DNA from 2 places in the Nocardioides sp. HDW12B genome. Region 2 is predicted to be linked to the other one. Evidence: riboswitches for the same ligand, from Rfam matches in the RefSeq annotation. Region 2 holds a riboswitch; the other holds the start of a gene.
The links. A riboswitch is a leader RNA that binds a small molecule or an ion and turns the genes downstream of it on or off. The one in region 2 is predicted to bind cobalamin.

Region 1: it holds a riboswitch for cobalamin, as region 2 does, so the genes downstream of both, G7072_RS13755 (ribonucleoside-diphosphate reductase subunit alpha) here and G7072_RS05230 (prenyltransferase/squalene oxidase repeat-containing protein) in region 2, are expected to answer to the same signal.

What each region holds. Positions count from the first base shown of each region.
Region 1 is NZ_CP049867.1:2,936,177-2,940,434, forward strand. It holds gene G7072_RS13740 (YdeI/OmpD-associated family protein) at 1-533, shown strand, start outside; gene G7072_RS13745 (hypothetical protein) at 570-1,946, opposite strand; gene G7072_RS13750 (SigE family RNA polymerase sigma factor) at 1,943-2,533, opposite strand; cobalamin riboswitch at 2,623-2,840, shown strand; gene G7072_RS13755 (ribonucleoside-diphosphate reductase subunit alpha) at 2,979-4,258, shown strand, end outside.
Region 2 is NZ_CP049867.1:1,092,092-1,096,349, reverse strand. It holds gene G7072_RS05235 (hypothetical protein) at 1-606, opposite strand, end outside; gene G7072_RS05230 (prenyltransferase/squalene oxidase repeat-containing protein) at 606-1,688, opposite strand; cobalamin riboswitch at 1,759-1,905, opposite strand; gene lepA (translation elongation factor 4) at 1,977-3,851, opposite strand; gene G7072_RS05220 (phosphotransferase) at 4,015-4,258, shown strand, end outside.

The DNA.
Region 1 (4,258 bases), 1.8 Mb from region 2:
CGAACCACGCGACCTCTCCGGGGGTGCTGCTGGTCCTGGGCAAGGCCGGCGGCTCGGCCACCACGCTGCGCTGGGACACCGCCGTCGAGGAGCTGCTGTGCGTCGGGTGGATCGACGGGGTCGCCGGCAAGCGCGACGAGGAGAGCTACACCGTGCGCGTCACGCCCCGGCGCCCGCGCAGCAGCTGGTCGGCGCGCAACGTCGCGCTGGTGGAGCGGCTCGAGGCCGAGGGCCGGATGCAGCCGGCGGGCCGCGCGGTCGTCGAGCAGGCGAAGGCCGACGGCCGCTGGGAGCGGGCGTACGCCGGACCCGCCACGACCGAGCTGCCCGACGACCTGGCCGCCGCACTGGCGGCGGAGCCGGCGGCCCAGGCGTGGTGGCACGTGCTGACCAGCCAGAACCGGTTCGCCCTCGTCACCCGGGTCACCTCGGTGAAGCGCCCCGAGACCCGTGAGCGCAACATCGGGAAGGTCGTCAAGATGCTGGCGCGGGGCGAGACGCCGTACCCCCAACGGGCGCGGCCGCCCGGCTGACCCGGCGGCGGACGCGGGCCGGCGTGCCTGCGGTCGTCAGTCGGCCAGCTCGTACTCGGCGACGTAGAAGCCGAGCGTCTCGTCCGGCCCCGTCAGCCGTCGCTGCACCACGGTCCGCGACTCCCCGGGGGTGAGCAGCAGCGTGTCGTCTCCGGGGCCGTAGCTGCCCGAGGGTCCGGCGGCGGACTTCCCGAGCGGTTCACCGTCCACCGAGGTTGACCACCGCACGTCACGCCCGTCGTTGCCGGCGCCGACCTCGACGAAGGTCGTCTCGCGCACCGGCCCGACCCGGTGCTCGAGGACGTCCGCGCCCGGCTCGGAGGCGACCAGGTCGGCCAGGGCCCAGGTGTGGCCCTCCCGCTCGATCAGCCGGTCGACCTCGATCCCCGTGCCCGCGACCCGGGCCGGCGCGCCGTCGGCGTACGCCCCGAGGGCGACGAACGCGCCCGGGACCGACACCGGTCGACTCGGCCCGCGCTGGTCGGGGTGGATGCTGGCGGTGAGCTCGACGGTGTCGCCGACCCGGAAGCGTCCCCCGTCCTCCTTCTTCGTCCCGGCGAGCTCGAAGCCGAACCACCCGCCGCCGCCCGCGTCGCGCGGTGCCGAACCGGCGCACGAGGTGCCGCTCCAGCCGCGCTCCCCGTCCACGCGCACGCGGATCATGTGGTCCTGGGCGTCGGCCGTGCACACGTCGGTCAGCCGCAGCATGCCCTCGGGGACCTCGACCTCGAAGGACACCGACGCCTGGCCCGGCCGGCCGATCGCGGCGCCCAGCAGCTCGGCGCCGTCGACCTGGTCGCGGAAGACGATGCCCTGACCGCTCACGCCGGGCGGCACCTCGTCGCCGAGCGTGTAGACGGCGATCGCCATCTCGCCGTCCGTCTCGGCGGCCGGCACCAGCCGGTAGGACGCCGGCCCACCGGGCGGGACCAGCCGCCACGTCTCGAAGCCCCTCGCGCCGCCGGTCCAGCCGGCGGTGAGCTCGCCGGCCTGCCGGTCGACGAGGCTGCCGGTGACCGGCCCCTCGACCGCGCCTCCCGTACCGGCGTTGACGGTCCAGCTGACCAGCCGGGGCTCGTCGGTCGCCGGCAGGCGCAGGTCCAGCGGCCGGTCGGCCGGGCCCTCGACGCCGCCGGAGAAGTCGTAGGTGAAGCCGTTCGAGACCAGGCTCTCCGGAGCCGTCCGGCCGGCGAGGTCGCGCTCGGAGGCGGGCTCCGGCGGAGCCACCTCCAGCGCGCGGAGGGCGGGTACGGCGAGCACCGCGCCGGCGACGCAGGCCGCCGCGACGACGGCCCGACGACGGCGTACGGCGCGGACGCGCCCGCGGACGGCACCGGCGCGGCCGTGCAGGCCGTCGTCGTGGGCCAGGTCGGCGTGCTCGGCCAGGGTGGTCCTCAGGTCGTCGATCCTCATCGTGCCTCCCCCTCTCCGGGGCCGGCGACGAGCGCCGGGTCGATCCTCAGCTTGGCCAGGGCCTTGCTGGTCTGGCTCTTGACGGTGCCGACGCTGCAGTCGAGGACCCGGGCGGTGTCGGCCTCGGACAGGTCCTCGAAGAAGCGCAGCACCACGACGGCCCGCTGCTTGCGCGGCAGACGCCCCAGGGCGTCCCACAGGTCGTGACGGTGGTCGCTGGCGCCGGCGAAGTCGCCGGCCCCGGCGTCGGGGAGCTCCTCGGTGGGGCGCTCACCGTTCCACTTGCGCCGCCAGGCGCTGGCGAAGGTGTTCACCAGGACGCGGCGGACGTAGGGCTCGGGCTCGCCGTCGATGCGGCCCCAGGCGAACCACGCCTTGGTCAGCGCGGTCTGCAGCAGGTCCTCGGCCAGGGCGTGGTCGCGGGTGAGCAGGTAGGCGAGCCGCAGCAGGCGGCTGGAGCGGGCCTCGACGAAGTCGTCGAAGCCCACCCGTCCGGGGTCGCCGGTCCGCTCCCCGCGCCCGGCCCGGGGCCTGGCCTCGTCGCGTCCGGTGGTCGTCGTGTTCACACCCTCTGTACCGCCCGGCATGGGTGAATGGTTGCCCAGAGCGTCTGGGATTTTCCCTTTCGACACGCCGCCCCAAGATGTGGTCCCACTTTTCGCCGCGGCCCCTACATATGGTGGCGCACGCAGCTGGTTCCCGACGTCAGCCAGACGTCGGGAGGCAAGAGGGAACCCGGTTCGACTCCGGGACTGCCCCGCAGCGGTGAGTGGGAACGACAGCCGTCATGAGCACTGGGCGCGAGCCTGGGAAGCGACGGCCGGTAGGGGTCGACCGAGCGATCGGGAGGCGCGCCCACGAGTCCGAAGACCTGCCAGCGCGCCGGACCCGCCGGGTCCGGTGGTCCGAGGCCTCGTGGGACGGCCGACGGCTGCTGCGTCGCTGCGCCGGGTCACCCTCGGACGTTGCCGTCGTACGCCGTCGCCTGCTCGCGAGCCGGACCCTCCAGGACCGATCTCGCGAGGAGAGAGCATGACGGTCACCGCAGCAACCAGCCCAGCACCCACCCCCTCCCCCCAGGGCCGCACCACGATGCAGGTGCGCAAGAGGAACGGCGACTCCGAGGTCGTCGATCTCAACAAGATCGTGCGCGCGGTCGACCGCTGCGCCGACGGGCTGGTCGACGTCGACCCGATGCGGGTCGCGACCCGCACCATCAGCGGGCTGTACGACGGTGCCACCACCGCCGAGCTCGACCGGCTGTCGATCCGCACCGCCGCCGACATGATCGGCGAGGAGCCGGAGTACTCCCGGCTCGCCGCCCGGCTGCTCGCCGGCTACGTCGACAAGGAGGTCCGCAACCAGGGCGTCGCCTCCTTCAGCCAGTCGGTCGCGCTCGGCCACGCCGAGGGCCTCATCGGCGACGAGACGGCGGCGTTCGTCAAGGACAACGCCCGCAAGCTCGACTTCGCCGTCGACCACGGGGCCGACCGGCGCTTCGAGTACTTCGGGCTCCGCACCGTCTACGACCGCTACCTGCTGCGCCACCCCCAGACCCGCGAGGTGGTGGAGACGCCGCAGTACTTCCTGCTGCGCGTCGCCTGCGGTCTGGCGCAGAGCCCGGCCGAGGCGATCACGTTCTACCGGCTGATGTCGTCGCACGCCTACCTGCCGAGCAGCCCGACGCTGTTCAACTCCGGCACGCGCCACCAGCAGATGTCGTCGTGCTACCTCGTCGACTCCCCGCGCGACGACCTCGACTCGATCTACTCCCGCTACGCCCAGGTGGCGAAGCTGTCGAAGTTCGCCGGCGGGATCGGCATCGCCTTCTCCCGGGTCCGCTCGCGCGGGGCGCTGATCCGCGGCACCAACGGCCAGTCGAACGGGATCGTGCCGTTCCTGCGCACGCTCGACGCGTCGGTCGCCGCGGTCAACCAGGGCGGTCGCCGCAAGGGCGCGGCCTGCGTCTACCTCGAGCCGTGGCACCCCGACGTCGAGGAGTTCCTCGAGCTGCGCGACAACACCGGCGAGGACGCGCGCCGCACCCACAACCTCAACCTGGCCCACTGGGTGCCCGACGAGTTCATGCGCCGCGTGGAGGCCGACGAGCTCTGGTCGCTCGTCGACCCCGACCAGGCGCCGGAGCTGCCCGACATGTGGGGCGAGGCGTTCGACGTCGCCTACCGCCGGGTCGAGGCCGAGGGCCGCTTCGTCAAGCAGGTCAGGGCGCGCGACCTCTACAGCCGGATGATGCGCACGCTGGCGCAGACCGGCAACGGCTGGATGACCTTCAAGGACGCCGCCAACCGCAC
Region 2 (4,258 bases):
CGCGGAGGGCGCCGGGGCCGACGTCGACGGCGTGGCCGACGGCTGGCTCGGTGAGGGTGAGGGCTTCGTGCTCCCCCCGGACCCACCGGCCGGCTTCGAGGGTGACGGGGACGGCTTCGTGCTCGGGGAGCCGTCGGGGGCCCCCGAGCCGCCGCCCTGGTAGGCCCAGCCCACCGAGCCACCGGTCGGCACCCGGAGGGAGGCGTAGCCGTAGGAGCTCACGTTCCAGCTGGCCGAGGTGCCGTTGGACCAGTAGAGCTTCCAGAAGGCGCTCGCCGGCGGCGTCTGCTGGCAGGACTGCTCCGCGGGGTAGCCCTGGATCTTGCAGACGAAGCCCGGCTCGGAGCTGACCTCCTCGACCGGCACGCCGGCGGCCTCCATCGCGGCCTTGGCCGTCCGGCCGCTGCCGGACGCGCAGTACTTCGCGCCCTCGGCGCCGTCGCCGGGGTTCCGGTCGACCACGATCGTGACGCCGGTCCCCGGCGAGCACGCGCCGGCCGAGGCGACCGCGGGAGCCCCGCCCGCCACGACCGGGAGGGCAGCGAACGAGACCGCGAGGGCGGCGACCACGGTCGCCGCCCTCGACGGAGCGAGCCGGAGCTGCATCAGCCGATCAGGTTCTGCGAGACCAGCGCCTGCGCGGAGGCGTTGTGCCAGTAGTACAGCCGGTCGGCGGTGATGTCGCGTCGCTTGGCCGCGGCGAGGTCGGCCGCGGTGTAGGCGATGGCGCCCACGTCGGCCTTGTCGAGCGCGGTCTGGTTGGCGATCTTCGTGGTGACTCGCAGCTTCGCGACCCAGCGGGCGGCGTCGCGGGCGGCGGCGCTGCGACCGAGCTCGGACAGTGCGTGCGCCGCGAGGCCGGTGGAGTTCGCGTTGCGGACTCCCTCGTCGCTGAAGGAGCCGTTGGCGGCCTGCGTCCGCAGGAGCCACCGTCGGGCGTCGGCGAGCGCGGTGTCGACGACAGGGTCGCTGCCGCTCGTGCGCTCGAACTCGGCCAGGGCCAGCACGGCGAAGGCCGTGGCGTCCACGCTCGGCCCGCTCTCCTCGTCGGTGCCGCCGTCACAGGTGAAGTCGGCCGAGTCCATGTAGGTCCGGAAGAAGCCGGCCTCGCACTGCTGCTGCAGCAGGAAGTCGGTCGCGCGCTCCGCGCTCGCGGCGCCCGGGGCGTCCAGGGTCAGGGCTCGCACGACGAAGCTCTGCGTGATCGTGTTGCTGTAGTCCGGCGCGCCCTCGTCCTTCGCGCGCCCCGCCTCGGGCCCGCTCGTGACGAGACGGTCCTCGAGGCGCTCGTCGAGGCCGGGCTCGAAGGTGTCGGCGTCGACGCCCTCGCCGAGGACGAAGGTCAGGGTCTTGCCGATCCCGCCTGCGGAGTCGTTGCCTCCGGGCGCGTAGTAGTCGGCGCCGTCGCGCTCGAAGCGGTCGAGCACCCGGTCGCGGGCCGCTGCCCGGACGCCGGCGGTCTGCATGGCCGTGGCGGCGTCGAGCGTCACGCCCGGGCTGGAGTACTGCACCCCGTCGTAGGTCGTGAACAGCATGCCGTCCTGCAGCTGCGAGGTCAGCCAGCCGGAGGTGGCGCTCGCCGGAGCCGTGGCGGCCTGGGCGGCCGGGCCGACGAACGTCGTACCGGCGGCGACGGCGAGGGTGGTGAGTCCCAGGAGGGCTCGGTGAGCAGAGCGCTGGAAGCGCATCGGTTTCCCTTCCCGCTGCAATGCAGGCAGGACCCCGGGAGGGAGTCCACCTGCGTTCCGCGACAGCGTGGATGTCAGATCCCCTGGCCGCAGGTGTTCCGGCTCCCCTCCCGAGGGAGGGCTACGGTTGCGGGTCAGCGCCGGACTTGGACCGGCTTCCCCTGGCAGGCGAGGTGAATGAGTTGTGTGCCGCCGGACGGCGGCGCCTCACCCTAGCACCGCTCGGGCACCCCTCCCCTGTGGCGTACGTCGCCCCGCGTGCGCTGCGCGCGGAGCCTGCGGGAGGCGCTACTTCTTGTCCTTCGGACCCGGGTCGCTGGTGTTGAGGGCGGCGATGAACGCCTCCTGGGGGACCTCGACGCGGCCCACCATCTTCATCCGCTTCTTGCCGGCCTTCTGCTTCTCCAGCAGCTTGCGCTTGCGGCTGATGTCACCGCCGTAGCACTTGGCGAGCACGTCCTTGCGGATGGCGCGGATGGTCTCGCGCGCGATGACACGGCTGCCGATGGCGGCCTGGATCGGCACCTCGAACTGCTGGCGCGGGATGAGCTCCTTGAGCTTGCCGACCAGCGAGACGCCATAGGCGTAGGCGGCGTCGCGGTGCACGATCGCGCTGAACGCGTCGACCGGGTCGCCGTGCAGCAGCACGTCGACCTTGACGAGGTCGGCGGCCTGGTCGCCGGTGGTCTCGTAGTCGAGCGAGGCGTAGCCCTTGGTGCGCGACTTCAGGTTGTCGAAGAAGTCGAAGACGATCTCGGCCAGCGGGATCGTGTAGCGCATCTCGAGGCGCTCCTCGGACAGGTAGTCCATGCCCTGGAGGTTGCCGCGCTTGGCCTGGCAGAGCTCCATGATGGTGCCGATGTGCTCCTTCGGCGTGAGGATCGTGGCCTTCACCACCGGCTCGCGCACCTCGGCGATCTTGCCCGCGGGGAACTCGCTGGGGTTGGTGACCTGGGCCGTCGAGCCGTCGTCCATCGTCACGTCGTAGACGACGTTGGGGGTGGTGGAGATCAGGTCGAGGTTGAACTCGCGCTCCAACCGCTCACGGACGATCTCCATGTGCAGCAGGCCGAGGAAGCCGCAGCGGAACCCGAAGCCCAGCGCGCCGGAGGTCTCCGGCTCGTAGGCCAGCGCCGCGTCGTTGAGCTGCAGCTTGTCGAGCGCCTCGCGCAGGGTCGGGTAGTCGTCGCCGTCGATCGGGTAGAGACCCGCGAACACCATCGGGTTGGGGTGCTTGTAGCCGCTCAGCGGCTCGGTCGCGCCGTTGTTCTGCCACGTCACCGTGTCGCCGACGCGGGACTGGCGGACCTCCTTCACCCCGGTGATGAGGTAGCCGACCTCGCCGACGCCGAGCTCGGCGGACTTCAGCGGCTCGGGCGAGATGACGCCGACCTCGAGCATCTCGTGCACCGCGCCGGTCGACATCATCTTGATCCGGTCGCGGTGGGTGAGGCTGCCATCGAAGACGCGCACGTAGGTGACGACGCCGCGGTAGGTGTCGTAGACGGAGTCGAAGATCAGCGCGCGCGCCGGGGCGTCGGCGTCGCCGGTGGGCGGCGGGGTCTGGCGCACGATCTCGTCGAGCAGCTCGGGCACGCCCTCGCCGGTCTTGGCCGAGACGCGCAGCACCTCGGACGGGTCGCAGCCGATGATGCCGGCGAGCTCCGCGGCGTACTTCTCCGGCTCCGCACCCGGCAGGTCGATCTTGTTGAGCACCGGGACGACGTGCAGGTCCGCGCCGAGGGCGAGGTAGAGGTTGGCCAGCGTCTGCGCCTCGATGCCCTGGGCGGCGTCGACGAGCAGGACCGCGGCCTCGCACGCCTCGAGCGAGCGGGAGACCTCGTAGGTGAAGTCGACGTGGCCGGGGGTGTCGATCATGTTGAGCACGTACGTCGTGCCGCTCTCGTCACCGCTGCGGGCCGTCCACGGCATGCGGACGGCCTGGCTCTTGATGGTGATGCCGCGCTCGCGCTCGATGTCCATGCGGTCGAGGTACTGCGCGCGGGCACTGCGGGCGTCGACAACCTCGGTCAGCTGCAGCATGCGGTCGGCCAACGTCGACTTGCCGTGGTCGATGTGGGCGATGATGCAGAAGTTGCGGATGATCGACGGGTCGGTGCTGCCCGGCTGAGGCGCCGCGGGACGGCTCGAGGACTTGGACACGACTCCCTTTGCGATGACTGGGCGATGATCTGGGCGGGGCTGGGTGATGACTGGCCGCTGGGTCGCCGCCGACGGGCGGGGACGGTGCGGGTGGAGCGGGGTCCGGGGGCGGCGACGCGCCGGACACCCCCAGTGTCCCACGCAGCCGGGCCACGGTCGGACGGTGCGGTTCAATGGCCGGGTGCCCGGCTCCTCGACGTCCGTCCTCACCGCCCCCGCGGTGCCGCACGGCCGCACCGCCCGGCGCCTGTCGTGGCTGCACCTCCCGGCCGCCCTGCGCGCCAAGGTCGAGGAGCGGCTCGGCTCCCCCGTGGTGTCGTCGCAGTCGCAGGGCACCGGGTTCACCCCCGGCTTCGCCTCCCGGCTCCACACCGCCGACGGGACGCGGCTGTTTGTCAAGGCGGCCA